DNA from 4 places in the Sphingobium sp. TomMM7A genome. Region 3 is predicted to be linked to each of the others. Evidence: riboswitches for the same ligand, from Rfam matches in the RefSeq annotation. Region 3 holds a riboswitch; each other region holds the start of a gene.
What was found. Region 3 has a riboswitch for cobalamin ahead of ACZ5ZH_RS16930 (TonB-dependent receptor). Riboswitches for the same ligand answer to the same signal wherever they lie in the genome.
Positions count from the first base shown of each region.

Region 1 (5,608 bases), 380 kb from region 3:
CATGCACCGCTGCCCCATCGCGCAGCAGCACAATGGCGCGGCACCCCCGCGCCAGCATGGGCCTCAACCGCGTCAACGGCGCGGCGTGTAGGCCATGACAGGCCACATCCTGCAAAGCCCAGCCCAGCCGTGAAGCTGCTAGCGAGAAACTCGACGACGCAGGATGCGACACCCATTCCTCAGGCCGCAAATGCCGCGTGACACTCATCCCCGCTCCGAACCAGAAGGGATCGCCTGACGCCAGCATCACCACCGGCTCCCCCCGCCGGGCGAGCAGCGCCTCCACGCCATCCTCAAAGGGCACTGGCCAGCTCAGCCGTTCGGTTCTAAGGGGTGGCAACAGCGCCAGATGGCGCGGCGCGCCGATGATCATGCGAGCCTGTTCCAGTGCGGCGCGCGCAACGTCGGACAGGCCCGCCGCTCCATCCTCGCCTATGCCGATGATCGTCAGCCAGGGACCTTCAGCCACCATGCGCCACATCCTGATCCTTGGCGGCACGACCGAAGCGAGCGCCCTCGCCAAGTCCCTTGCCGAGCGCGGTGAGCGCGCCATGTTGAGCTATGCCGGACGCACCGGCAACCCGCGCGCGCAGCCGTTGCCGGTGCGCGTAGGCGGCTTTGGCGGCGCTGCTGGACTGGCGGTATTCCTGAAGGCGGAGGGGTTTACACACCTGATCGACGCGACCCACCCCTTCGCCGCGACGATCAGCGCCAATGCCGCCGCCGCCTCGCGAGAGGCGGGCGTCGCGCACCTGATGTTCACCCGCCCGGAATGGATAGGGGGAGAGGGCGACCGCTGGACCCATGTTCCCGACATCCCGAGCGCTGTCCGTGCGCTCGACGGACCGCCCCGGCGCGTCATGCTGGCGCTCGGACGCATGCATGTCGAAGCTTTCGCCGCCCAGCCGCAGCATAATTATCTGCTCCGCTTTGTCGATGCGCCCGATGCGCCGCCCGCGTTGCCGCGTCATCAGCTGTTCGTGGATCGCGGCCCTTTCACGCTGGAGGGTGATCTCGCCCTGATGAGCGCCCACGGCATAGACTTGGTCGTCGCCAAAAATGCTGGAGGCGCAGGCGCGCGTGCGAAGATCGATGCGGCGCGAACGCTCGGCTTGCCTGTTATCATGATCGACCGGCCCGCAATGCCACAGGCGCAGGCCGTCCATGACATCGCCGATGTGCTGGCGTGGATCGATCATTCGGCCCATCGCGGTGTGTAGAGGATCGGGCGGGCAGCCCCCTCGATAAGGCGGGTGCGGCTTGAACCCACGATCACCATCGTGCGCATGTCCGCCATGTCGGCGCTTGCCTCGCCCAGCGTGACGACCCGCAATTGCTCGTCCGGCGTCGATATAGCGCGCGCGAAGAGGATCAGCCGGTCGTCCCCACATTCCTCGCGCAATATGTCGAGCGCCCGCGCAAAGCCCTCCGGCCGCGCCTTCGACCGGGGATTGTAGAAGGCCATCGCGAAGTCGGCCTGCGCGGCGAGACGCAGGCGCCGCTCGATCAGCGCCCAGGGCTTCAGATTGTCCGACAGGTTGATCGCGCAGAAATCATGGCCCAGCGGAGCGCCCGCCCGCGCCGCGGCGGCCAGCATGGCGGTAATGCCGGGCAGGATGCGAATGTCGATCTCGCGCCACGCACGCGGCCCAGCCTCCAACGCCTCGAACAGCGCCGACGCCATCGCGAACACGCCCGGATCTCCGGAGGATGCGACCACCACGCGCCTCCCCGCCGCCGCCATTTCCAACGCATGGGCGGCGCGCTCCAGCTCCACCCGATTGTCCGACGCATGGCGCAAAAGGCCGGGGTGATCCGCCACCCGCGCGACATAGGGCGCATAGCCCACCAAATCGGTCGCCTCGGCCAGTGCCTGCGTCACTTCGGGCGTCACGAGCGCTTCAGCGCCCGGTCCCAGTCCCGCCACCGCCACCCATCCGCTCATGGCCGCCGTCCCTGACCATGGATCAGCAGGATGGAAAAATAGCTGGTGATCGCCTCTGCCTCGGCCAGCGGAGTGATCTTCTGATCTGCCATCGTCGCATATTCGACCAGCCAGGCGCAGTCTTGCTTGCTCGCCGCCTCTACTGCGCGGCGCAGCTTGGCCAGATTGCGGCCGATCTTCATGACGACCAGCGCATTGCTGTCATGGATGCGCCGGGCCAGTTCCTCTTCGGGCAGGGTCGCCATCAGCACCGTCAGCACATCGTCGCCCCAGCTGATCGGCGTGCCGCTCGCTGTCCAGGCGCCCGACATGCCGGTGATGCCCGGCACGATCCGCACGGGCGCGAGTGGCGACAGGCGGCTGTGCAGATGCATGAAGCTGCCGTAGAAAAAGGGGTCGCCTTCGCACAGTACGACCACATCCTCGCCCGCCAATGCCAGTCCATGCAGATGTGCGGTGCACTCGGCATAAAAGGCGGAGAGGCGCTGGTTGTATCGAGGATTGGTGACAGGAATTTCGGTCGTTACCGGATATTCCATCGCATATTCGACGGCATCGGGACGCAGCAGCCCATCGACGATCTTGCGCGCATGACCCGCGCGGCCGGGCTTGCGGAAATAGGCGATGTGGCGTGCGTCGCGGATCAGTCGGTCGGCGCGCACGCTCATCAGGTCCTGCGCGCCGGGGCCAAGGCCCACGCCATGGATCGTGCCGCTCATTCGGCTGCACTCGCCAGCGCGTTGACGGCCGCGACGGTGATCGCGCTGCCGCCCAGCCGCCCTTCGACGATGCAGCAAGGCACCGGCTGCGCCTGCCACAGTGCCTCCTTCGATTCCGCCGCGCCGACGAAGCCGACCGGGCAGCCGATGATCGCCGCCGGGCGTGGGCATGCCGGGTCTTCCAGCATGTTGAGCAGGTGGAACAGCGCGGTCGGGGCGTTGCCGATTGCGACCACTGCTCCCGCGAGATGGGGCCGCCACAGCTCCAATGCCGCCGCCGATCGCGTGTTTGCCATAGTCCGGGCAAGATCAACTTGGCTGTTATTCAAGGTGCAGATGATCGCATTGCCAGCGGGCAGGCGCGCACGCGTGATCCCTTCTGACACCATTCGAGCGTCACACAGGATCGGGGCGCCTGCTTCCAGCGCGGTGGTCGCGGCTTTGGCAAATCCGGGCGAAAAGCGGACATGCGGCGCAAGGCCGACCATTCCAGCGGCATGGATCATGCGGACGGCAACCCGCTCTTCCTCTGCCGCAAAGCGGTCGAGCACCGCCTCCGCCCGGATCATGCGGAAGGATTGGCGATAGATTTCCGCGCCGTCGGTTTCATAGAGATGCGGCATCAATTGGCTCCGAAAAGGGCGAGTATCTGATCGGGCGACAGGCCCGTTTGCAGCGGCGGCGCACCCGCGCACGCATTGTGGGCAAGGTCGAAACGGCCCTCCCGCCCGGTGAGGACCAGCGCCGCCTGCGAAGGCTGTGCGCACCCCTTGGCGCAACCGGACACATGCAGCCCGCGAACATGCGGCGCCAGCCGAGCGGCCAGATCACGCGTCGTGACGCTCGCCTGCGGGCAGGCTGGCGCACCGGGGCAGCAATCGGTCGAAAGGCGCGGATCGGTTGGGTCATCGGCAGGCGCGTCGCTGCCTTCCAGCACCAGTCCCCGCCAAGGGGTGAGCCGCACCGCCTCCACGCAGTCCGCCATCACGGCAAGCAGCGCAGGCGCCTCGATCCTGCCAAAGGGCGCTGCATGGAAAGGGCCGGGCGCAGCGGCCAGGGCAGCAGCGCGAGGCCGGGCGGGGGCAGGGGCCTCAGTCGCTACATCAGGCAGCGGGGCCGAATGCCGCGCCATGCGCCCCGCCTGCGCGCCACCGCTGGCTACGTACCAATGGGCATGACGGATCAACCCCTCGGCTGCGTCCTCTGCACTCACGCCCACGCCATGCGCGCGCCCGTCGGAGCGCAGGATAAGCCCGCCGCTCGTCCCTCTTTCGATCCGGAAATCAGCCGGAACATCGCTCAGCACCGGCGCAGGCCCCGCATCGATCGCAAAGCCGACCTTTGCGGGCAGATCGGGCAGCTCGGCCATGCGCTCGATCAAGGCGGCGGCTATGACCGAACTGTCATCGCCCGGCAGCCAGTCGGGGCTGATCAGGACAGGAATCTGCCTGTCCCGATCCGCATCGGCATCCGCCAACTCAATCGCGACGAGCCTCTCCATCAGCGTGCCATGGCTCGCTTGCGGCACGCCCCTGATTTGCAAGGCGGCGCGATTGGTGATGTCAATATGGCCATTGCCCAGCGCGAGAGATGCCTCGCACAACCCCACAACCTGCGCGCGGGTCATCCGGCCTAGCGGCGGGCGCACCCGGACCAGCAGCCCGTCGCCGGCCATCATCGGCCGCCATGCCGTCGGGCACCAGCCGCGCACGCCATGGGCCGGGCGTGAAACAGCGTCGGCACGTTGCGCCTGCTCCAGCATTGCTCCTGCACTCCCCGCACCAGCGCCACGACACGCGGACGGCACGCACAGGCAGGCGGACAGGCCGCACGCCTGCACGGCCGTAGCCGCACGAAATTCGTCGCTCAAACGGAGAACCGAGCCGTGACCATCCCCTGGATCATGGCAAGAGCGACCTTTGCTCCGGCAGGTCTCCTGGCTTGCGGGTCACAGCTTGGCATGGGGCCTTCCCGGATCGCTCCAGTGGCTGGCCGCCCCATTCTCAGGGTCGGCCGGTCCATGCCTCGCTCGCCGCTCACAGTTGCAGGGACAGCCACGGATTAGGGAGGAAATCCTCCCGCACCGCGTTCCCATTTAAGCCCCTTGCGGGGCACCGGCGCGATCGATGAACCGGGACGAACCCGGCTCGACGCGCTTCATAGGGGGGATGCAGGCGAAAGGGAAGTGGCCAAGGGCCGCTTCCTTGCGTCAACCCAATGTCACCGCTACGCCTTCATCAACGATTGTAGAATGGAGAGGAAAAAATGAGCGATTTCAACTTCGAAGCGACCAGCCGCTTCCTGGAAACGGACAAGGGGCGGCTCCATTATCATGAAGCCGGATCAGGTCCCGCGCTGCTGTTGCTTCACGGCTCAGGCCCCGGTGTTACTGGCTGGGCGAATTTTCAGGGTAACCTGCCCTTCTTCTCCCAGCATTTCCGCACCATCATCCTGGACGCGCCCGGTTATGGGAAAAGCGATCCCGTTGATGGCGATCCGGTGGGCGTGGCGCGCGACGCTGTTGTCGCCCTGATGGACGGCCTTGGCATCGACCGCGCCCATGTGGTCGGCAACAGCTATGGCGGGATCGTGGGCGGGCATCTGGCGGCGTCCCATCCTGACCGCGTGCTGCGCTACATCACGATTGGCGGGATCGGTTTCAACATTACCTCCACCTTCCCTAATGAAGGGCTGACCCGTCTCGTCGATTTCATCGAGGACCCGACGCGGGAAAACATCATCGCCTGGCTGGAATCCATGGTCTACGACAAATCGATCATCACCGACGAACTGATCGACATGCGTTACAAGGCGGCGCTGGAGCCGGTGACGATGGAAAGCAGCCGCAAAATGTACACGCGCGCGGCACTAGGCTTCATCGCCCAGTCGATGAGCGGGCCGGGCGTATCTCAGCGTATCGATTATCTGGGCAGGATTCAGGCGC
Region 1 is NZ_AP027312.1:320,607-326,214, forward strand. Features, by position in the region: gene cbiE (precorrin-6y C5,15-methyltransferase (decarboxylating) subunit CbiE) at 1-472, opposite strand, end outside; gene ACZ5ZH_RS14285 (cobalt-precorrin-6A reductase) at 471-1,220, shown strand; gene cobJ (precorrin-3B C(17)-methyltransferase) at 1,196-1,945, opposite strand; gene cobI (precorrin-2 C(20)-methyltransferase) at 1,942-2,664, opposite strand; gene ACZ5ZH_RS14300 (precorrin-8X methylmutase) at 2,661-3,287, opposite strand; gene ACZ5ZH_RS14305 (cobalamin biosynthesis protein CobG) at 3,287-4,342, opposite strand; cobalamin riboswitch at 4,574-4,798, opposite strand; gene ACZ5ZH_RS14310 (alpha/beta fold hydrolase) at 4,930-5,608, shown strand, end outside.
Region 1: linked by a shared signal. The riboswitch ahead of ACZ5ZH_RS14305 (cobalamin biosynthesis protein CobG) and the one ahead of ACZ5ZH_RS16930 (TonB-dependent receptor) in region 3 are both predicted to bind cobalamin.

Region 2 (5,608 bases), on a different replicon from region 3:
ATGGGGAGCAGCAGGGGAGGGCGGCGGGCCTTCATGGCTTGCGCGCTCCAAGGCTGCTGATAGGGGTTGTAGTGCTGCGGCGAAAGCGGGAGCACGGCGCTTTGCGGAGGCTGGATTGGTGCGCAGAAGGATGTTGGCGATATGTTGTTTGGTCAGCCTGACCGGCGCTGCGCCCGCGCCGCCCAAGCGTATCGTGTCGCTCAACACCTGTTCCGACCAATATGTGCTGGCGCTCGCCGATCCGGGGCAGATCGCGGCCTTGAGCCCCTATGGCCATGATCCGGAACTGTCGGCGGCGATCGGGCAGGCGCGGCGTTTCCCCGTGCTGAAGCGTCCGGCCGAAGAGGTATTGGCGCTGCGCCCCGACCTGGTGATCGGCTTTCCCGATGGCGCTGGCGGCGTTGTCGGCGCGCCGGATGGGCGATGGCGCAAGCTCGGGCTGGCGAGCGCGGACAGTTTTGCCGCCATCCGCGACCAGATCCGGCAGGTGGCGGCCGTTGTCGGCCATCCCGCGCGGGGCGAGGCGATGATCGCGGGCATGGAGCGCGACCTTGCCGCCCTGCCCCGCTCCCGGCGCGGCGGCGTTGCGGCCTATTATCAGCGGCGCGGCTATATGACCGGGACCGGCACTTTGGTCGATGAGTTGATCCGGCGCGCAGGCCTCACCAATCTGGCTGCGAAACTTGGCAAGCCAGCGCTGGCGCAGGTGCCGCTGGAGGAGATGATCGCGGCCAGGCCCGACTATCTGATTGTGGAGCAAGGCAGCGAAAAGGTCGTCGATCAGGGGACGGAAATGCTGCACCACCCGGTGCTGCGATCCATCCCCCGCATCCACGTACCGCAAGCGTGGACCGTGTGCGGCGGCCTCGCCTATGTGCAGGCCGCGCGCAGCATCGTGGCGCAGGCGGACGCCGCAAGCAAAGGCAGGACGCAGCCAAAGGCCGCGCCCCGGCGATGAAGCGGGGCGGTCGCCCACCCCCTTCACCTTCTACCGTCAGAAGCGGACACGCACGCCGCCATAGGCCGATCGGCCGTAGGTGCTGTAGCCATAGACGGTCGCATATTCTTCATCCGTAACATTGTCGATGCGGCCGTAAATCTCCAGATGCTCGTTGATCGGCAGCGAAGCGCGCAGGTCCAGCCGCGCATAGCCATCGATCCGCTGGGTGGCGGATGCATTATTATAGCTGTCGCTGGCCATCAGCAGCGTCGCTCCGGCCGACAGTCCGAACTGCCAGCGATAGTCGGCAGCGAGGCTGACAACATTCGTCGGACGGCGCGGGAGGCGAGCGCCCGTGTCGCGGTTCCGCGCATCGACATAGCTATAGGAAGCCGTGACAGTCAGCGCTTCGACAGGCTTCAACGTCAGCATAGCCTCCACGCCCTTTGCGCGCGTGCGGCCGAGATTGAAATATTGCGACGTGCCGAAGTCGAAATCGATCTGGCCGTCGATGGTGCGGCGAAACGCGGTGACCGAGATCGTGGCCTGATCGCCGCCAAGCTGCTGGTCGATGCCGACATCATAGCTTTTCGACCGCTCCGGATCGAGGGCGGCATTGCCATAGGTGGGATCGTAAAGCTGATAGAGCGATGGCGCGCGGAACCCCTCACCATAGCTTGCGCGAATATTGGTGAGGCCATGGTTGGGCGAATAGTTGGCGTTGGCGCCGAAGGTGGTCGCTCCGCCGAACTGGCTGTGATCGTCATGACGCACGCCGCCGGTCAGGGCCAGACCGGCGAAGGGCTTGACCACGGCCAGGGCATGGACGCTGTCGATATTCGCGCCGGCATTGCTGTAGACATTCTGGCCTGCGAAGGAATCGAAGAAGAACGAGTCATATTCCGGCCGTTCATGTTCATATCCCAGCAGCAGCTTGGCCCTGTCGATGGGTTGGAAGACGGCCTGATATTCGAACCGCAACGTCTTTCCGGTAAAGCCGGAAGGCCCAAAGGGCGACTCATAGCTGCGCTCTGCACGGAACCAGGTGACCGCCGCCCGCTGCGTCAATTTGCCGTCGAAAGAGGCAAGGTTCAGCCCTGCATAGCCGATATATTGGTCAAGCTTGCTGCTGTCGGTCGTGTCGGCTGGCGCGCCGAAGAAGATGTCGGTGTCGAGGTCCGCATGGATATAATAGCCGCGCAGGTCGAGGCTGAGATTGTCGGTGAAGGCGAGCTTCAGCTTTGCGTTGGTGGCGATGTTCTCATAGCCGTCCTTCTCCGTGCCGCCTTTGGCTGCGGAAATGCCATCGGTACGGAAATACGCGACGCCCGCGCTGCCAGAGGCGATGCCTGTGCTGCCCGAAATGTCGGCCTTTGCGTTCAGCGTATCGGCATAACCATAATCCACCGAGGCGCTGCCGCCAAAGCGTTCGCCGGGTTCCTCCGACATGATGTTGACGACGCCGCCGATCGCCTGGCTGCCATAGACGACGGAGTTGGAGCCGCGCAGCACTTCGATGCGGCGGATGTTGCCGGTCAGCAGGTTGCCGAAGTCATAGGCATCACCGATGACGCTTGGGTCATTGATCTTGACGCCGTCGAGCAGCACCAGCGTCTGCGTCGTTTCCGCGCCTCGGATCGAAATGCCGGTGACGCCGCCCACGGCGTCAGCGCGGTTGAAGCGGACGCCCGGCGTGGTGATCAGCAAATCGACGACGCTGACATTCTGGCGCGTTTCGATCGTCTTTTCATCGATCACGGTCACCGCCTGCCCGACTTCATCGGTGGGTTGCTCAATGCCGAGCGCGGTGACGATGATCTCGCCCGAATCTTCGGCGAGAGCGGGGGTGGCGGCCAGCAGCGCCAGCAGTGAAATTCCGGTCCTGATCATATTTCTGTCTTCCCTGAGCGCCATGCGACATGAGCCCAGGGCCTGCCGCATGAGCGGCCGGTGCGCGGGAAGAAGAGACGCCAGCCCCGTCACGCGCACCGATGCGGCCCTGCGCCGCTTCGTCGCTCAGACGGAAAACACCGTGCCCGGACCTATCCCTGGACCCAAGGCAAGAGCGACCATGCGCCGGTAGGTTTCCTGGCTCGCGGGTCGTCGCGGTGATGCACGCCTTCCCGGACTTTTGGTCCAGTGGCCGGTCCCCCTCGCCTTCCCCTTTGAAGGCATGCGGGTTTCCCTGTGCATCGCGCTCGCCGCTTACAGTTGCAGGGACAGCCGCGGAGTTGGACGGTGATCCCGTCCGCACCGCATTCCCTTTCCGGCGCGATCTTTCGTGAACAGTTGCCCGCTCACGCCGCGCGCCATAGGGGAAGTTGAGGGTTCTGCCAAGGAGTGGATAATGCGATTGCTGGGTGCGGTGCTGGCTGGGGGACGATCCACCCGGTTCGGAAGCGACAAGGCTCTCGCGCTGATGCCGGACGGGCGCACGCTGATCGACCATGCTGTGGCGGCGATCGCGCCGCATGTGGAGGCAGTGGTGGTCTGCGGGCGGAGCGTCGAGGGGCTGACGGGGCTAGCGGATCGGCCAGCGGCGGACATGGGGCCGCTGGGCGGGCTGAACGCGGCGCTGCATTATGCGCGCAGTCAAGGTTACGATGCGGTGCTGACGACGGGGTGCGACATGCCCGTTTATCCGGCGGCTCTGGTGGAGGCGCTTGTGGGTGACAGTGGGGCGGTGCTGAAGGGGCAGCAACTGGCGGGGTTCTGGCCTGCCGGGCTTGCGGATGAAATGGATGCTCATCTGGGTGAGGAGAATAACCGCTCGATCTTCGGGTGGATCGAGCGGGTGGGCGCGCGGGTGGTGGAGCGGCCGGAACTGCTGCTGCCGAATATCAATCGGCCGGAGGATCTGGCGCGCTGGCGCGAGCCAAGCTGAGCTTGCCGAAGCCCCCTCCCTTCCTTCCAACTAAGTTCGGGGGCGTTCGGCAAGCTCAGGGCAAAAGTTGCGCAGAGCCGGTCTTCAAAGCTGAAGAGCGACGCTGGCTGCAACCCCTACAGGCATGGACGTGCCCGCCACCGCTTCGCCGATCAGCAGCAGGGTCGGGTCTTCGTCGCTGATCGTGGCGACCAGGAAGGCAAGCGCGGACAGCTTGCCGCGGATCAGGCGTTCGGTGGGGAGCGAGACGTTGACCGCCACCATCACCGGCGTTTCGGGATCGCGGCCTGCGGCGATCAGCTGGCGGCTGATCTCTCCGGCGGCGGCGCGGCCCATATAGATGCCAAGCGTGCCGCCGGGACGGGCGAGCGCCTCCCAGTCGAGCTTGAGCGGTTCACTGGCTTTGAGATGCGCGGTCACCAGCGTCAGGCCGCGCGCCTTGCCGCGCAGGGTGAGCGAGGCGCTGCCGCTTGCGGCAGCAGCGCTTGCCGTGGTGATGCCGGGGCAGATATGGAAGCGGATGCCGTCGGCGGCGAGATGCTCCATCTCTTCGGATGAGCGGCCGAATACCGAGGGATCGCCCCCCTTGAGGCGCACGACGCGCTTGCCTGCTTTGGCGGCGGCGAGGAGCAGGTCGTTGATGCTTTCCTGCGCCTTTGAATGGCGGCCGGAACGCTTGCCGACGCTGATCCGCTCGACGCCCTGCGGGATGAGGTCAAGTACGCCGGGGCCGACGAGGGCGTCGTAGAAGACGATCTCCGCGGCGGCGATCAGCTTTTCGGCCTTGCGGGTGAGGAGGTCCGGGTCGCCGGGGCCTGCGCCGACCAGCCAGACTTCACCGGGAGCGATCAATTCATTCGGCTGCATGAAGGGCCTCCTGCGGAATTTGGGCGAGGATGTTGGCGAGCGCGGGACGGCAGGACCCGCAATTGGTGCCCGCGCCGATCGCCTTGCCGATGGCGGGAACGTCGACCAGGCTCTGGTCGCGGATGGCGGCGACGATCTGGTTGAGGCCGATGTCGAAGCAGACGCAGATGGTCGGCCCTTTGTCAGGCTGGTTGCCGGGACCGCGCGCGGCGAGGACGGATGCGCCCACCTCTTCCGCCTCAAGCTGGCCGATGAGCCAGTCGCGCGAGGGGAGCAGGCCGGTGCGGGTGACGAAGAGGACGGCTGCCAGCTTGCCTTCGCGGATGATGGCGATGCGGCGGGTGCCGCGCGTCATGTCGACCGCTTCGACGCGGTCGCCTTTGGGCAGGCAGGCTTCAAGACGCACGGGGTCGCCATTGCCTGCGACTTCGTAGAGCGCGCCATCCGGAACGGTGACCTTCGTGGCCCAGAGGCAGGGGATTTTGGCAGGCTGCTCGCCGCGCAGGATGAGGAAGCCCTTCCACTCCGTCGCGACCTTTTCGATGCTGGCGGGCGTCGATTTGAAGCCGGGCTGGCCCGAATGAGGATCGACCAATGGCCGGGGCAGCAGGCCGGTACGGCCGCCGGTGGAGATTTGGTCGGTCCAGTGGATCGGCGTGAAGATTTCACCCACACGCTGGCCTTCGCTGAAAGCCACGCGGAAGATGCTGTTGCCCTGTGCGGTCTGGACGCGGGCGAGGTCGCCGTCGCAAATGCCCAGTTCCTGCGCGTCCTGCGGGTGGATTTCGACCAGCGGCTCCTCGCGATGGCGGGCGAGCTTGGCTGAGAGACCGGTGCGCGTCATCGTGTGCCACTGGTCGCGGTAACGGCCGGTGTTGAGCGTCATGGGCCACTGCTTGAGCGGCTCCTGAAGGTCC
Region 2 is NZ_AP027311.1:96,395-102,002, reverse strand. Features, by position in the region: gene ACZ5ZH_RS00515 (FecCD family ABC transporter permease) at 1-35, opposite strand, end outside; gene ACZ5ZH_RS00510 (ABC transporter substrate-binding protein) at 131-958, shown strand; gene ACZ5ZH_RS00505 (TonB-dependent receptor plug domain-containing protein) at 995-2,830, opposite strand; cobalamin riboswitch at 3,002-3,226, opposite strand; gene mobA (molybdenum cofactor guanylyltransferase) at 3,288-3,824, shown strand; gene cobA (uroporphyrinogen-III C-methyltransferase) at 3,909-4,691, opposite strand; gene ACZ5ZH_RS00490 (molybdopterin-dependent oxidoreductase) at 4,678-5,608, opposite strand, start outside.
Region 2: linked by a shared signal. The riboswitch ahead of ACZ5ZH_RS00505 (TonB-dependent receptor plug domain-containing protein) and the one ahead of ACZ5ZH_RS16930 (TonB-dependent receptor) in region 3 are both predicted to bind cobalamin.

Region 3 (5,608 bases):
GACAGCCGCGCGCAGGCCGTGGCGCTGCGCAACGGCATCGACATATCCACCTATCGCGGCCGTCAGGTCTCGGTCCAAGACTTCCACAGCTTCGACCACATCTTCGCCCTCGATGCGGAAAACCTCAAAAACCTCCGCAGCATCCGCCCGTCAAATGGCACCGCCGACCTCCGCCTCCTCATGGACCTGATCCCCGGTCGCGAAGGCACCAGCGTCACCGACCCCTATTTCGGCGAAGATGAATGCTTCGATGAAACGTGGTCGGACGTAACCCAAGCCGCAAAAGCACTGATCGAGCGGCTTACACGCTAAGAAGCTAAGTGCTCCTGCGCAGGAGCACAACGCAGACTCACGCAGAGACCAGAGATCGCAGAACACCCATCCAAAACCCTCTGCGAACTCTGCGCCTCTGCGCGAAAACCAAAGCCCGAACGGCCGTTCAAGCAGGCATCTTCACCCGCGCCCGATAGGCGTGCAGCAGCGGCTCGGTATAACCGTTAGGCTGCGCCACGCCCTCAAACACCAGCGCCCGCGCCGCCTGAAACGCCAGACTGCTCTCCTCCCGCCCGCTCATCGGCTGGTACAGCGGATCGCCCGCATTCTGCGCATCGACCTTGGCCGCCATCCGCCGCAGCGCCGCGTCAACCTCGTCAGCCGAACACACCCCATGCAACAGCCAATTGGCGATATGCTGTGAAGAAATCCGCAACGTCGCCCGGTCCTCCATCAGCCCCACATCATGAATATCCGGAACCTTCGAACAGCCCACGCCCTGATCCACCCAGCGCACGACATAGCCCAATATCCCCTGCGCATTATTGTCCAGCTCGTCGCGAACATCCTGCGCCGACCAGTTCACCCCCGCCGCCAATGGGATCGTCAGCAGCGCGTCCAGCCCCGCCACCGCTTCAGCCTTCCGCTCCTCCTGCCGGGCAAAAACATCGACCGCATGATAGTGCGTCGCGTGCAAAGTCGCGGCAGTCGGCGAAGGCACCCAAGCCGTATTCGCCCCCGTCATCGGGTGCCCGACCTTCTGCTCGAGCATGTCCGCCATCCGATCGGGAGCCGCCCACATGCCCTTGCCGATCTGCGCCCTGCCCGACAGCCCGCAGGCAAGCCCGATCTGCACATTGCGATCTTCATAAGCCTTGATCCACGCCGCGCTCTTCATCTCGCCCTTGCGGATCATCGGCCCCGCGCGCATCGACGTATGGATTTCGTCCCCCGTGCGATCCAGAAAGCCGGTGTTGATGAACACGATCCGGTCCCGCACCGCATGGATACAGGCGGCGAGGTTTGCCGAAGTCCGCCGCTCCTCGTCCATCACGCCAACCTTCAGCTGATGCCGCTCCAGCCCCAGCAAATCCTCGATCGCGTCGAACAGTTCGTTGGTAAAGGCGACCTCTTCCGGCCCGTGCATCTTGGGCTTCACGATATAGATGCTGCCCGCCCGGCTGTTGACGAAACGCCCGTTCCTCCGAATGTCGTGCAGGGCGATCAGGCTGGTAACGATCCCATCCAATATCCCTTCCGGAGCCTCCGCCCCGCTGGCTAACCGCACCGCAGGCGTCGTCATCAGATGCCCGACATTGCGCACGAACAGCAAAGACCGTCCCGGCAGCGTGAACGCACTTCCATCCGGCGCCACATAGCTGCGGTCCCCATTCAACCGCCGCGTCATCATCGCGCCATTCTTCTCGAAGCTGTCCTCCAGATCGCCCTTCATCAGGCCGAGCCAGTTGGCATAGGCCGCGACCTTGTCCGCAGCATCCACCGCCGCAACGGAATCCTCCAGATCGCAAATGGTGGACAGCGCCGATTCCAGCACAACGTCCGCCAGATGCGCCGGGTCATCCCGCCCGATCGGATGGCTTGCGTCGATCACCAGCTCAATATGCAGCCCATTGTTACGAAGCAGGATGTTATCCCCTGCCCGCCCGGCCAGTTGCGCGGGGTCGCGCAAGACCGGCGTGCCACCCGCCCAATCCGCCCAGCTTCCCTCCGCCAGAGGAACCGCCCGATCCAGGAACGCCTTGGCCCACCCAATCACCTGTGCGCCGCGCGCCGGATCATAGCCCTTGCCCACCGCCGCGCCGGGGATCGCATCGGTCCCATACAGCGCATCATAAAGGCTGCCCCAACGCGCATTGGCCGCGTTCAACAGGAACCGCGCATTGAGGATAGGCACCACCAACTGCGGCCCCGCCAAGGTCGCCAGCTCTGCATCCACCCGACCCGACCCGATGGAAAAAGGCGCGGGTTCCGGCACCAGATAGCCGATCTGGGTCAGGAAAGCCCGATAAGCCTCCGCATCAAAGGGCTGCCCCGCTTGCTCGCCATGCCAGCTGTCGATCTGCGCCTGAATAGCATCGCGCTTTTCCAGCAGAGCCGCATTAAGCGGCGCAAACCGCGCGAAAATCGCAGCCGCGCCCTTCCAAAACGCCTCCGCCGCGATCCCCGTCCCCGGCAGGACTTCCCCATCGATAAAGCGCGCCAGCTCGGCGGCAACCATCAGGCCCGATTTCTCGATCATGCCGTCCATGGGCAACTCTCCATCCAAAATACTGTGACGAAAGCCTATAGACCCCTCTCCATCCTCGCACTAGACAACAAGAACTCAAAACATCTGTTCCTCATAGGAAAAGATCATCGATGGATCCCGATTATCTTCTCTTCGCCCGCGCGGTGGATGCAGGCAGCCTTTCGGCGGCAGGCCGCATATTGAACATCTCGCCCGCCATGATGTCGAAACGCATCTCCCGGCTGGAAGCGCGCCTCGGCGTCCGCCTCATCCATCGCACCACGCGCCGCCTTGCCCTGACGGAGGAAGGCGTCGGCCTGCACCGCGACCTTGTCGCCATCCTCGACGCCATCCAGCAGGCGGAGCAACGCGTCACCAGTCGGCATCGGAGCGCGTCCGGGCCGCTGCGCATTTCGGCTCCCACCTCCTTCGGCCGCCTGCATGTGGCGCCCCATGTTGGCCGCTTTCTGGACCTCCATCCGCGCGTCGATCTCGAACTCAACCTGTCCGACGCCTATGAAGACCTGCTCGCCGAGCGCATCGACGTGGCGATCCGTATCACCAGCGACATTCCTCTCCATCTGGAGGGACATCATCTCGCCACCAACCGCCGCATCCTCTGCGCCAGCCCCGCCTATCTTGCCGCGCATGGCATTCCGGACAAGATCGCCGACCTCCCCCGCCACCGCCTGCTCGCGGCCGATGGACAATTGCCATGGCGGCTGATGAATGGCCGCGCGCGCAAGCTGATCGATGGCCAAAGCCATGTCCGCACCAACAGCAGCGAAATCGTGCGCGAACTCGCCCTTACCGGGGTCGGGATCGCCTTGCGCTCGCTCTGGGACGTGGGCGACCTGATCGCGGAAGGCAGCCTCGTCCGCGTCCTCGATAGCTGGGAAGGCCCCGCTGACCTCGCCGTTCACGCCGTCCACCCCCGCGCCGCAGGCCGTCCCGCCGCCGTTGATGCCTTCATCGGCTTCCTGCGCGAAATCTTCCGCGATGCATCGTGGAACCGGGGCGGCTGATAGCATGAAGCCCCTTAGCGCCATCCGCTCAACTGCTTGAAAAGCGCAGAAATCCCTTCCTGAAATCATTTGCAAGCAGGCTGTCAAAAAACAGAAGCTTTCCGGAGTTAACCTGCGTAATGGCAGCGGGAAACAGGCCGATGTTATCGTTCGAGCCATAAGAAATTGAGAGAGGATAAGGGCCATGCGCCCCAATAACGCATCACATTTTTCCGCCTGCGCCGCCCAGGAAGCGCGGCAGGCCAGGGAAGCCCGCCTTCGCGGCGCAGACCAGGCCACCATCGCCCTCCACAATGAACGCGCCGTCCGCTACCAAGCCATGGCCCTACGCCTCCAGCGCGAGCGCGGCGCGACGCTGAACTAATCCATCAACGCCAAGCGGCTACGCCAGCGTCCCACCACGTACCGTCATGCCAGCGAAAGCTGGCATCTCAGGCGACCACGCGCCTCCTAGCAAGGGGATCCCAGCTTCCGCTGGGATGACAAACGGAAAAATGAGGGACACGCCCATTCCCTCTCCCCTTCAGGGGAGAGGGTGCCGAGCGTAGCGAAGGCGGGAGAGGGGAACGCAAAGCACGACCGCCGCTCCCCTCTCCCCAACCCTCTCCCCTGAAGGGGAGAGGGAGCAAGTTACCTCACCCCACCCCCCTACCCACCCCCCTTGCCCAACCCCCACACCTCCGCTATCGCCCCGTCACCCAGGCAACCCCTGGGAAAATGATCGCGCCGGTGCCTCGAAAGAGGCTTAAAAGGGAACATGGTAAAGGAGGCATCCGCCTCCCCAAGCCAAGGCTGTCCCTGCAACTGTAAGCGGCGAGCGCGATGCACATCGCCCCACCTCCTAGGCGGGATGGGGCAAGTCACTGAGCCGGACGCTAAATCCTGCGAGGCCCGGGAAGGCCGTGCATCAAGCGATGACCCGCGAGCCAGGAGACCTGCCAGCGTCTGGTCGCTCTTGCCTTGGTCCAGGGGATGGCCGCGGCACGGTAGTTTCCGTCTGAGCGACGAACGAGCGGCGAGAGGCCGCTTCGGTGACGCTGGCGGTCGCCTTGGGGGCGTCCGGCCGTCGGCGCGCGCCGGTCGCCGTCTGGCGGCAGGTCTCTCGCCGAGTGTCGCCAGACGCCCGGAGTGCATCAAGTGAAACTACCCAATCAACTCCACCGCGCTGCCTGCGCGCTGACCGCCACGCTCCTCCCATTCCCCGCCTTCGCTGCCGATGCGAATGACGCGGGCGAGGATGCGAACACCATCGTCGTCTTCGGCCGGGGAGAGGACAAGATCGGCACCGCTCATGCGGCAAGCGAGGGCAGCGTCGGCGGCGCGGACCTTCTCGTCCGCCCGCTGCTGCGCGTCGCCGAACTGCTCGAAGCGGTGCCCGGCATGGTCGCGGCCCAACATTCGGGCAGCGGCAAGGCCAATCAGTATTTCCTGCGCGGCTTCAATCTCGACCATGGGTCGGACTTCACCACCTATATCGACGGCGTTCAGATGAACTTCCGCAGCCACGGCCATGGCCAAGGCTATCTCGACTTGAACGGCCTCATCCCCGAAATCATCGCGAGAGAGGATTTTCGCAAAGGCCCCTATCGCGCCGATGGCGGCGACTTCGCACTCGCGGGCGCGGCCTATATGACCACGATCGATGGCTATGACCGTCCATGGGGCGCGGCGGAGGGCGGCTCCTTCGGCTGGCGCAGACTGGCGGTGGGCGGCACGGTAAAGGCAGGCGCAGGCAATCTCACCCTCGTCGCCCAGGCCAAGGCTTATGACGGCCCGTGGCAGGAGGCCGAACATCTGCGCCACTATGCAGGTTTCGCCAAATATACGCTTCCCGCCGGGGCCGGTAAGATCGACGCCACGCTCCACGCCTATCGCGCGACATGGCGCCCGACCGAGCAGATACCCGAACGGATCATCGGCACGCCGCTCTGCCCCGATGTCTTCTGTTCGCCCGATCCGTCCGCGCGCGGCGAAACGACGCGCATCATCGGCAATATCGCTACCCTCCAGCCGACATGGCGCGCCAATCTCTACGCGCAATTCTATGACTGGACGATGTTCT
Region 3 is NZ_AP027312.1:938,140-943,747, forward strand. Features, by position in the region: gene ACZ5ZH_RS16910 (low molecular weight protein-tyrosine-phosphatase) at 1-312, shown strand, start outside; gene ACZ5ZH_RS16915 (malate synthase G) at 440-2,542, opposite strand; gene ACZ5ZH_RS16920 (LysR family transcriptional regulator) at 2,653-3,546, shown strand; gene ACZ5ZH_RS16925 (hypothetical protein) at 3,731-3,910, shown strand; cobalamin riboswitch at 4,257-4,503, shown strand; gene ACZ5ZH_RS16930 (TonB-dependent receptor) at 4,723-5,608, shown strand, end outside.

Region 4 (4,976 bases), 390 kb from region 3:
GCACCACCGCATGCGCGGCGAATGCGCGCGCCAGCCAGATATGGAAGGCGAGATAGGCATGCGGCGGCGGCAGCGCCGGATCATGATAGCTGCTCTTCGGATCGACATCATAGCCGCGCGAAGGCTGCACCGCGACGGCGACCTGACCGAAGCGATGCACCCGAAGGGAGAAGGCCTCACCCTGACAGAAGGGATCATCCTCCGGCTCGCCCCATCGCTCGATAACGGCTGTACGAACGCTTTCGGGAAAGTCATCAAATGCCGCACGATAGTCGGCCAGCGCGAGCGAGCAGGGGGCGTCCCCTCCGGTCATATGCCCCATCAACGCCGCACCATCGGTCGGCGCGTCGCCCGTCCGATAGCCAGCCTCCGCCAGCGCGCGCAGGATCGCCGCCGCGCTTTCCGGCGTGTCGAGGCCCACGCCATTGCCGATCCGTCCATCCCGGTTCGGATAATTGGCAAGGACCAGCGCCACATGCCGACCCTTAACCGGCGTCCGGCCTAATCTGGCCCAGTTTGCAGCCAGTTGGGAAACAAAGTGCACACGATCAGCCAGAAGCTGCGGCACCACGATGCTGCATTCCGTCCGCGTATCGAAGCGGGCGGCGGCCTTGAAAGCGACCGCGCGGGTGAAGATGCGCCCATCCACTTCGGGCAAGGCAATATGCATCGCCAAGTCGCGCGGACCCAGCCCCCGCGCGCTATCCTGCCACGCCGCCTGTTCGGCGCTGGCGAACAAGGTCTGAAGAATCGGGCAATCGGCCTGCTCCAATATGGATGGCGTGCGCGGTTCGCCGGGCGCCGATGCGGCAAAGGCGGTGGCGTTCAGAATGACGTCCGGTCGAGCTACCCCGATCACTCCTTCCAGAAAGTCGCGCGCAAAGGGTTCCCGCAACGCCCGTACATGGACCGGCAGGACATTAAGCCCCGCAGCCCGCAATCCCGCGATCATCGCGTCCACCGCCTCCAGCGTTCCGGCGATCAACAAGGCGCGGTAGAAAAGGAACAGCGCTGTCGGCTGGCCGGATGTCCAACCGGCCTTCACCTGTTCCAGCGTTGGGCGTTCGACACCGGGAAGATACAGGCCCGCGTCGGCGACCGGAACCGGCGCGTCAGGCGCGCCCGCGTCCAACCCTGCAATCCGCGCGGCGGTCCTTAAAAAAGCCGTGGCATTGGCAACGCCGCCCTGCCGCAGATAATCGCGCAGCCGGTCGCATATTTCCGGGGGCAGGGTGGACGCCATCCGCAGTTCGGGATCATCCTCCCGCCCGTCCGCGATGGCGGCGAAAGCAATGCCCCTGTCGCGCGCGACATTGGCGATTTCTTCAATGCCATAGGGCCAATAGCTCTTACCCCCCAACAGTACCACGCAGACGAATTTCGCGTGGGAAATCACATTCTCGACATAGAGATCGACCGAATAGGGATGCTTGAGCTGAAGGAGATTGGCCAGCCTGATCGACGGCCCGCCTTCCCCCAGAATGGCGGCGGCGCTCGCAAAGCAGGCAAGGTCGCTGTCCGCCACGGTCAGCAGCACGATGTCGCCCGGCGATTGGCCAAGGTCGATCGCTTCGTCCCCGTTGGAGACGGTGCCGGGCGTGGCGGTCAGCAAATGCATCAGGCGACCGCCATCTGCTGGATGAATGCCCGTTCGATCGCCGCCCGGTCCAGCCCCGCCTGCCCGATCACCACCAGTCGCGATCGGCGCTCCTCATGCACCTGCCAGTGCCGGTCATAATGATGCTGGATGCGTGGCCCGACCGCCTGAATGACCAGCCTTGCCGGACGGCCCGCAATGGCGACGAAGCCCTTCACCCGCAATATGTCGTGATCGGCTATGACCTGCTTCAGAGCATCCAGCAGCGGCGCAGGATTGCCCAATTCCCCCAACTCCATGACGAAGCTGTCGAAATCCTCATGATCATGATCCTCCTCCTCGTCATGGTGGGAGGGGCGGGCGTCAATCTGGTCCTCGACCCCGGCATCAAGGCCGAGCAGGACCGCCGGGTCGATCTCCCCCCGCGCGGTGCGGACGATACGCACGCCCGGCCGGATTTCCGCCGCCAGATCCCGCTCCAGTTCCGCAAGCCTTTCCGGCGCGACCAGGTCTGTCTTGTTCAGCAGCACAAGGTCGGCACAGGCCAGCTGATCCTCGAAAAGCTCCTCGATCGGGCTGTCATGGTCCAGCGTCGGATCAGCCGCACGAGCGGCAGCCAGCGCTTCCTCGTCATGGGCGAAGCGGCCCGCCGCCAGTGCATCGGCATCGATGAGTGCAATCACCCCGTCCACCGTCGCCCGTGTCCGGATATCGGGCCACTGAAACGCCTTCACCAGCGGCTTTGGCAGGGCAAGGCCCGAAGTCTCGATAATGATATGATCGGGCGGCACATCCCGGTCGAGCAGCCGCTGCATCGTCGGCAGGAAATCGTCCGCCACGGTGCAGCAGATGCAGCCATTGGCCAGCTCGATAATATCCTCATCCGGGCAAGCCTCATCGCCGCACCCCTTCACCAGCGATCCATCGACGCCGACATCGCCAAATTCGTTGATGATGAGGGCAAGCCGCCGCCCACCCGCATTTTCGATCAGGTGGCGGATCAGCGTCGTCTTACCGGCGCCCAGAAATCCCGTGATGACGGTGGCGGGAACCTTGCTCATAAAGTCTGTCCTTGATTGGAGAGGAGCACCTCGATCTCGTCGAAGCGCTTCCAGCGGTAGATGATCCAGCTCACCAGCCAGCAGGCGGCGAACAGGCCGATGATGAAGAAGCCCAGGCTGTTGAAATGCTCGCCCAGATTGGCGGCCACCGACCAGACGCCGCCCGTCAGGCCCAGCTTGTCGCCCAGCAGCGCCGCCGCCTCGATCCCGCCGATGACGATTGCGACCAGCGCGGACACCGATGTGATGGTAATGTTGTAGTAGAGCTTGCGGATCGGCTTCACGAACGCCCATTGATAGGCGCCCATCATCAATGCACCGTCTGCCGTGTCGATCAGCGCCATGCCCGCCGCGAACAGCAGGGGGAAGATGAGCACGGTGGCGATCGAAAGGCCGCTCGCCGCTTGCCCCGCGGACAGGCCGAGGATGGCGACTTCGGTCGCTGTGTCGAAGCCCAGGCCGAACAGAAAGCCCAGCGGCGCCATGTGCCAACTGCGCGTGACCAAGCGGAACAATGGCCGGAACAGACGCGCCAGCATGCCGCGGTTGCCCAGCAATATGTCCATGTCTTCATCGACATAGGTGCCGCCGCTGCGAACATGGTTAAACGTCTTCAGGACCGATCTCAGGATGATCAGGTTCATCGCGGCAATGGCAAAGAGGAAAGTGGCGGATATGATCGTCGCGATCGTCCCGCCGATATCGCCCGCCGCCTCTACGCTGCTCAGCGCGCTGGCGGCGAAAGCGATTCCGACGGCGGCGATCAGCACGATTCCGCTATGGCCGATCGCGAACCAGAGGCCGACGGTCAGCGGCCGCTGACCTTCCTGCATCAGCTTGCGGGTCACATTGTCGATCGCAGCGATATGGTCTGCATCGACCGCATGGCGCAGCCCCAGGCTCCAGGCGAGCAGGGCCGTGCCCAGCATCATCGTGTCGCCCGCAAAGATCAGCAAGGCGCACAGCCATAACGCGATGTTGGCGGCGATCAGCGCGCTGAACATGAACGTGGCACGGCGACGAAGCGCCGGAAATTGCATAACCATTGGAGACATGGCTCCCGTCAGCGTCAGCGAGACTGGACGGGACCTCCGCTAAGCGGCCGACATCACACGCCGGACGGACGCGATGAAGCGTCCGGCACATGAAGCCGGTGCGGTCCCGCCGCACGCGTCGCTCAGACGGAATACCGTGCCCCGGCCATCCCCTGGGCCAAAGCAAGAGCGACCAGACGCCGACAGGTCTCCTGGCTTGCGGGTCATCGCTCGACACATGGCCTTCCCAGGCCTCGCATGATTTAGCGTCCGGCCCAGTGGCTGACCCTCCGATCGGGACGGAAGGTCGCTATGCATCTCACTCACCGCTTACAGTTGCAGGGACAGCCGCGGATTTGGGCGCCTTGTGAGCAGCCCGCACCGCATTCCCTTTAAAGCCCTTTCGGGCACCGGCGCGATCGAGGCCGTGCATAGATGGCTTGGCCGCCAAAGGGAAGCGGCAGTTGCATGACCGCGTCCATTTGCCTCCCACACCATATTGCCGGGCGCACATTGCCCGCCTAGACCGGCCTTATGACTTCGCCTTTTTCCTTTACCCGCATCACGCCCGACGGCGAGGCGTCGCCCGTGACGCGCGAGTTGGCGGAGGAAGTGCCCGTCGCGATCGAGTTCAACGGCGTTGGCTATGCCGTGTTGATGGCGACGCCGACCAATGTTGCGGAACTGGTGCAGGGGTTCGCGCTGGCCGAGCGGCTGGTCATCCCATCCGACGCGCCGCTCGACGTCGATGTCCATGCTACGGAGCAGGGCTTGGTCGCACGGGCTACGCTGCCGGAAGACCGCGTCGAGGGGCTGCTGGGCCGGGTCCGTCATCGCGTCTCCGATTCTTCCTGTGGTCTGTGCGGCGTTGAAAATCTGGAGCAGGCGATGCGGCCCTTGCCTGTCGTGACCGCCCGATCGAAAGCGAGCCGGGAAGCGATCTTCGGCGCGCTGCACGATCTTGCCGCGCATCAGCCGCTCAACCGGCAAACCGGCGCGGTCCATGTTGCTGCGCTGGCCGGGGCGGATGGTGCGATCCGCCTCGCCTATGAGGATGTGGGCCGCCACAATGCCTTCGACAAGCTGATCGGGGCCATGCGGCGGCGGCAAATGTCCTGGGATGGCGGCTTCGCGCTGCTGTCTTCCCGCTGTTCCTTTGAGCTGGTGGAAAAGGCGGCGCTCGCCAATTGCCCGCTGCTCGTCACCATCTCCGCCCCGACCCGTCTCGCAGCCGAGCGTGCGGCCAGCGCCGGATTGCCGATCGTCGTGCTTGCCCGGCCCGAT
Region 4 is NZ_AP027312.1:329,816-334,791, forward strand. Features, by position in the region: gene cobN (cobaltochelatase subunit CobN) at 1-1,618, opposite strand, end outside; gene cobW (cobalamin biosynthesis protein CobW) at 1,618-2,658, opposite strand; gene ACZ5ZH_RS14335 (HoxN/HupN/NixA family nickel/cobalt transporter) at 2,655-3,704, opposite strand; cobalamin riboswitch at 3,878-4,122, opposite strand; gene fdhD (formate dehydrogenase accessory sulfurtransferase FdhD) at 4,227-4,976, shown strand, end outside.
Region 4: linked by a shared signal. The riboswitch ahead of ACZ5ZH_RS14335 (HoxN/HupN/NixA family nickel/cobalt transporter) and the one ahead of ACZ5ZH_RS16930 (TonB-dependent receptor) in region 3 are both predicted to bind cobalamin.